2 regions of the Streptomyces sp. NPDC025793 genome follow, and region 2 is predicted to be linked to the other one. Evidence: riboswitches for the same ligand, from Rfam matches in the RefSeq annotation. Region 2 holds a riboswitch; the other holds the start of a gene.
The links. A riboswitch is a leader RNA that binds a small molecule or an ion and turns the genes downstream of it on or off. The one in region 2 is predicted to bind ZMP and ZTP.
Positions count from the first base shown of each region.

Region 1: it holds a riboswitch for ZMP and ZTP, as region 2 does, so the genes downstream of both, ACZ4MF_RS27995 (glycine hydroxymethyltransferase) here and ACZ4MF_RS43650 (bifunctional 5,10-methylenetetrahydrofolate dehydrogenase/5,10-methenyltetrahydrofolate cyclohydrolase) in region 2, are expected to answer to the same signal.

Region 1 is NZ_JBVHMR010000016.1:117,897-121,095, reverse strand. Features, by position in the region: gene trpS (tryptophan--tRNA ligase) at 1-242, opposite strand, end outside; gene ACZ4MF_RS27995 (glycine hydroxymethyltransferase) at 300-1,751, opposite strand; ZMP/ZTP riboswitch at 1,785-1,890, opposite strand; gene rocD (ornithine--oxo-acid transaminase) at 1,993-3,199, shown strand, end outside.
Region 2 is NZ_JBVHMR010000056.1:2,891-6,089, forward strand. Features, by position in the region: partial or broken gene ACZ4MF_RS43645 (IS256 family transposase) at 1-271, shown strand, start outside; gene ACZ4MF_RS43650 (bifunctional 5,10-methylenetetrahydrofolate dehydrogenase/5,10-methenyltetrahydrofolate cyclohydrolase) at 308-1,165, opposite strand; ZMP/ZTP riboswitch at 1,190-1,275, opposite strand; gene ACZ4MF_RS43655 (WD40 repeat domain-containing serine/threonine protein kinase) at 1,594-3,199, shown strand, end outside.

The DNA of each region.
Region 1 (3,199 bases), on a different contig from region 2:
GGGTCCAGGCCTGCGGCGAGCAGCTGGGCGGCGGCGAGCCGGGTGTTGGCACGCAGCTCTGCCGGGTCCTGCGGGACCGTGATCGCGTGCAGGTCGACGACCATGTAGAAGGCGTCGTGCGACTCCTGGAGCGCCACCCACTGGCGGACGGCGCCGAGGTAGTTGCCGAGGTGGAACGAGCCGGCGGTGGGCTGGATACCGGAGAGCACGCGGGGTCGGTCAGCAGAGGCCATGTTCATCATTCTCTCAGGTGTGGACAGTGGCGACGGCACCGATCCGACCCCGCGCGCGGCAGCGGGTCAGCCCAGGTCGACCTCGGGGTACAGCGGGAAGCCCGCCACCAGGTCCGTCGCCCGCTGGGCGATCTCCTCGGCCACCTTCGCGTCCAGGACGTGGGAGGCCTTGCTCGGGGTGCCGGACTTGGTGCTGCCCGGTTCCGTCGTCGCAAGGACGCGGTCGATCAGGCCCGCGACCTCGTCCATCTCCGCCGTGCCCAGGCCGCGGGTGGTGAGCGCCGGGGTGCCGATGCGGATGCCGGAGGTGTACCAGGCGCCGTTCGGGTCGGCCGGGATGGCGTTGCGGTTGGTGACGATGCCGGAGTCGAGGAGGGCCGACTCGGCCTGGCGGCCGGTGAGGCCGTACGACGTGGCCACGTCGATCAGGTTGAGGTGGTTGTCCGTGCCGCCGGTCACGAGCGTGGCGCCGCGGCGCGTCAGGCCCTCGGCCAGCGCGCGGGAGTTGTCGACGATGCGCCGGGCGTAGTCCTGGAAGGCGGGCTGCCGGGCCTCGGCCAGGGCGACGGCCTTCGCGGCCATGACGTGCGGGAGCGGGCCGCCGAGGACCATGGGGCAGCCGCGGTCGACCTGGTCCTTGAGGGAGTCGTCGCACAGGACCATGCCGCCGCGCGGGCCGCGCAGCGACTTGTGGGTGGTCGTGGTGACGATCTGGGCGTGCGGGACCGGGTCGAAGTCGCCGGTCAGGACCTTGCCGGCGACCAGACCGGCGAAGTGCGCCATGTCGACCATCAGGGTCGCGCCGACCTCGTCGGCGATCTCGCGCATGATCCGGAAGTTCACCAGCCGGGGGTACGCCGAGTAGCCCGCGACGATGATCAGCGGCTTGAACTCGCGGGCCTGGGCGCGCAGCGCCTCGTAGTCGATCAGGCCGGTCGCCGGGTCGGTGCCGTAGGAGCGCTGGTCGAACATCTTGCCGGAGATGTTCGGGCGGAAGCCGTGGGTGAGGTGGCCGCCCGCGTCCAGGGACATGCCGAGCATGCGCTGGTTGCCGAAGGCCTGGCGCAGCTCGGCCCAGTCGGCCTCGGTGAGGTCGTTGACCTGGCGGACGCCCGCCTTCTCCAGGAAGGGGACCTCGACGCGGTCGGCGAGGACGGCCCAGAAGGCGACGAGGTTGGCGTCGATGCCGGAGTGCGGCTGGACATAGGCGTGCCGGGCGCCGAACAGCGCCTTGGCGTGCTCGGCGGCGAGGGACTCCACCGTGTCGACGTTGCGGCAGCCGGCGTAGAAGCGGCGGCCGATCGTGCCCTCGGCGTACTTGTCGCTGAACCAGTTGCCCATCGCCAGCAGCGTGGCCGGGGAGGCGTAGTTCTCGGAGGCGATCAGCTTGAGCATCTCGCGCTGGTCGTGCACCTCCTGGCCGATGGCGTCGGCGACGCGCGGCTCGACGGCGCGGATCACGTCGAGGGCGGCGCGGAAGGCGGTGGACTCGGTGGAAAGGGGCTGCTGCTCAGGCATCGGGGACCTCCGGACGGTGTGCGTACAGCGTTCACGTTCGGCCCAGGCGCACGGCACTGTTTTCCCGCGGGACCGCTGTCCCGCAGGGCCGCTCCCTGATGGTCGGTCCCATCCCAGCGCGCCAGTCACGGCCCGTTGATCAGCCTACCGGGCGTGCCGCGCACGACAGGCCGCGCGTCCACCATGCGAGCGAGGATGGGGTGAGGGCATCGAAGGGGGCACCGCCGCACCGGGAGCGATCATGACCACCGCCGAAGATCTCATCGCCGCCGCCGACGCGCACTGCGCGCCCACGTACGATCCGCTGCCCGTCGTCGTGGCCACGGCCGAGGGGGCATGGCTGACGGACGTGGCGGGCCGCCGGTACCTGGACATGCTCGCCGGGTACTCCGCGCTGAACTTCGGGCACGGCAACCGGCGGCTGATCGAGGCGGCGACGGCGCAGCTGGGGCGGGTCACGCTGACGTCGCGCGCCTTTCTGCACGACCGGTTCGCCGCGTTCTGCACCGAGCTGGCCCAGCTGTGCGGGATGGAGATGGTGCTGCCCGTGAACACCGGCACGGAGGCGGTGGAGAGCGCGGTCAAGACGGCCCGGAAGTGGGGGTACAAGGTCAAGGGCGTGCCCGCGGAGATGGCGAAGATCGTGGTCGCGGGCGGCAACTTCCACGGGCGTACGACGACCGTGATCAGCTTCTCGACCGACCCGGAGGCCCGGGCGGACTTCGGGCCGTACACACCGGGCTTCCAGATCGTGCCGTACGGCGATCTGACCGCGATGCGGGCGGCGCTGACGGAGAACACCGTCGCGGTGCTGCTGGAGCCGATCCAGGGCGAGTCCGGGGTGATCGTGCCGCCGGCCGGTTATCTGGCGGCGGTGCGGGAGCTGGCCCGGGAGCGGAACGTGCTGTTCGTCGCCGACGAGATCCAGTCGGGGCTCGGGCGGACCGGGCGGACCTTCGCGTGCGAGCACGAGGGGGTCGTGCCGGACATGTACGTGCTGGGCAAGGCGCTGGGCGGCGGGATCCTGCCGGTGTCGGCGGTGGTGTCGAGCGCGGAGGTGCTCGGGGTGTTCCGGCCGGGCGAGCACGGGTCGACGTTCGGCGGGAATCCGCTGGCGTGCGCGGTGGCGCTGGAGGTGATCGCGATGCTGCGCACCGGCGAGTTCCAGACGCGGGCGGCCGAGCTGGGCGCGCGGATGCACCGGGCGCTGGCCCAGCTGCCGGCCACCGGCGCGGTGACGGCGGTGCGGGGGCGCGGGCTGTGGGCCGGAGTGGACGTCGCCCCGCACGTCGGCAGCGGGCGGCAGGTCGCGGAGCGGCTGATGGAGCGCGGGGTGCTGGTGAAGGAGAGCCACGGCGCGACGATCCGGCTCTCGCCGCCACTGGTCGTCTCCGAGGCGGATCTGGACTGGGGGCTGGAGCAGGTGCGGGCGGTGCTCGAAGGGGCCT
Region 2 (3,199 bases):
TGCCGGCGTTTTACGACTTCCCGGCCGAGCACTGGGTCCATCTGCGGACGACGAACCCGATCGAGTCGACGTTCTCCACGGTGAAGCTGCGGACGAAGGTCACCCGCGGTGCGGGCAGCCCAGCGGCGGCCCTGGCGATGGTGTTCAAGCTCGTCGAGTCCGCTCAGGCCCGCCGGCGCGCGATCACCGGAGCCACCTGGCTCCCCTGGTCCGGGCCGGAGCGAAGTTCGAGAACGGCGTCCTGGTCGAGCGAGAGGAACTGGCAGCCTGAGCGGCCGACCGGCCCAGGCCGCAAGCTCCTCCTCGGTCAGCACCCGATGAGCTGACGTGCTGCCGCGTCAACGGTCTGCGCAAGGAGGACAGCAATGGTCATGGGACCGACACCGCCGGGCACGGGAGTGATCAGGCTTGCCCGCTGCCGTGCCGTGTCGAAGTCAACGTCCCCGACGTTGCCCGGGTTATAGCCCGCATCGATCACCACGGCTCCGGGCTTGACGTCCGCCCCGTTGATGAAGCGCGGCCGACCGACCGCAGCCACCAGGACGTCCGCCTCGCGCACGATCGAGGGCAGATCAACGGTGCGGGAATGACAGTAGGTCACCGTGGCGTCCCGCCCGAGCAGGAGCATGCCGACGGGCTTGCCGAGGATAGGGCTGCGTCCCACCACGACGGCGTGCTTTCCTGTGAGGTCGACCTCGTACTCGTCCAGCAGGCGCATGATCCCTCCGGGCGTGCAGGAGACGAAGCCAGGCAGGCCGGACCCCATCGCCGCGAAGGAATGCATGGTGACCCCGTCGACATCCTTGTCCGGGGTGATCGCCTCGAACGCGGCGCGCTCATCGATGTGCGGTCCCACCGGGTGCTGGAGCAGGATGCCGTGCACGTCCGGATCCTCGGACAGCGCGGTGACGGCCTCCACCAGGCCGCTGGTGCTCACCGTGGCGGGCAGGGCCACGTGCCGCGAGTGAATGCCGGCCTTCGCGCACCTGGCCTGCTTCATCCGGACATGGGTGACCGAGGCCGGGTCCTCTCCCACCAGCACAGTCGCCAGACAGGGGGACGCCCCGGTGCGCCGACGGATGTCCTCGGCGGCTGCCGCGCTGGTCTCGGTCATTCGGCGGGCGAGGGCCGTACCTTCCATCAGCCGTGCCTGCTGCGTCTCCATCACGTGCCACTCCTGAGCTCCACGGTGAAGTGCCCAGGCGCACGGCATTGACGAGGCGTCAGGCCGCTCCCCGGTGGTACTCCACCTCAGCGCCAGTTACGGCCCGCACTCACCATACCGGCGCACCCCGGGCGGACGGCCCCATCCACAGATCTTGACAACTGCTCCGGCCTTGGGGTGAAGGCCCATGGCCCTGCGCTGTCGGACCGCAGTCATCAGCCCCTTCATGCCATGCGCCTGCTGCTCAATGTCGGCCGCAATCCGCATGAGGACCTACTTGTTCTGTACGGCGCTGACCGCATCGTCCAGCTCAAGGAGCGACGTTCGCAGAAGGGCGCGAAAGGGCACAGTGGATACATCGTGTTCATTCGACACGGGGATCTGTCATGGCAGGCCGCTGCGTTGGTGGTCCGCGAGGGGGATGGTCGATGGACTCGGGAGATGTACTCGCCGGGCGGTACCGCCTGGAGCGCATGCTGGGGCGGGGCGGCATGGGGGAGGTTTGGCAGGCACACGATGAATCACTCCTGCGGCGCCAGGTGGCAGTCAAGGTGCTGTCCGCCTCCGCGGACCCCCAGGCGGTGCGGCGCATCCAGGCGGAGGCACACGTCCTCGCCAGACTGCAACATCCCGGCATCACCGTGGTCCACGACGCGGGAATCCATGACACCCGCCCCTTCATCGTCATGGAACTCCTCCACGGCAGCGATCTCGCGCACGTCATAACGCATCAGCCGGACGGGATGCCGGTCCACCGGGTGACAGGCCTTGTCCAGCAAGTCGCCGACGCGCTCCACGCCGCCCACGGCAGCGGCGTCATCCACCGTGACGTCAAGCCGGCCAATCTGTTCCTCCAGGCTGACGGCGACCGCATGAAGATCTGCGACTTCGGCATCGCCCGCAGCCCGGCGACTCCCCAGATGACTACGTCCGGCCACGTGATCGGCACGCCCGCGTACATGGCGCCCGAGCAGTGCCTCGCGAAGCCGGTCGACGGCCGAAGCGACATGTACGCCCTGGGCTGCGTGATGTTCGCGCTGCTCACCGGCGGGCCACCGTTTGCCCCGGACCAGCCCGTCTACCGGCTGATGCAGCAGCACGTCGAGGAGCCGGCGCCCCGCATCGGCAGCCTGCGGCCGGACCTTCCGCCCGAGCTGGAGGACTTGACAGCCCTGCTGCTGGCCAAAGATCCCAGACAACGACCCGACGCCAAGAACGTCGCCGAGACGCTGGCAAACCTCACACCGGGCCAACGCCTGCCACCCGTATACCGCCCTCGTACCTCCACTCCGAAGTATTCCCTGATCCGTACGATCGAGGCGCCCGAGGTCAGGGCTGTTGGCTTCAGCCCTGACGGGCAGACCCTCCTCGGCGCCGGCGCGGAATTGTCCTTCTGGAATGCACACAGCGGCGAACTGCAGCACCAGACAGCGGTGAAAGGCTATGTGGACTCGGTGGCCTTCGCCCCGGACGGCTCGGCGCTGGCCACCAGCGGAACCCAGAGCCACATCAGCCTGCGGGATCCGCAGACGGGAGAAGCCCGACGCGATCTGACCGGGCACTCCGCGTCCTCAGAGCCGGTCAAGGGTGTGGCCTTCAGCGCGCGCTGGGACGTACTGGCCAGCTGGGGAGGCAGCGGTGTACGTCTGTGGAAGCCGCGCTCAGGAGTCTTTCTGGGAACCCCGAGCTGGTACAAGAGTCGCTTCTCGCCCTGGCCCTTTCAACCGGACGTGACTGCTGCGGCCTTCAGCCCCTCCGGGGATATCCTGGCTGTCGCCACCGACCATCCACTCCGGGACACTCCAACACTCCGGCTCGGCCAGGTCGAATCCGATTCCCTGGTTGCAGATCTCAAGCTGAGACGCCTTGGTGTCATCTGTGGGCTCGCCTTCAGTCCTGACGGCCGCTATCTGGCGGCCGCCGAGTCCGAGGCAGTACGCGTCTGGGACCTTCAGACCGGGGAGCAGCGCCACCAACTGGACGGAGGCTCACAGCCCATGCGCTGGCGTTTCGTGGCCTTCAGCCCGGACGGCA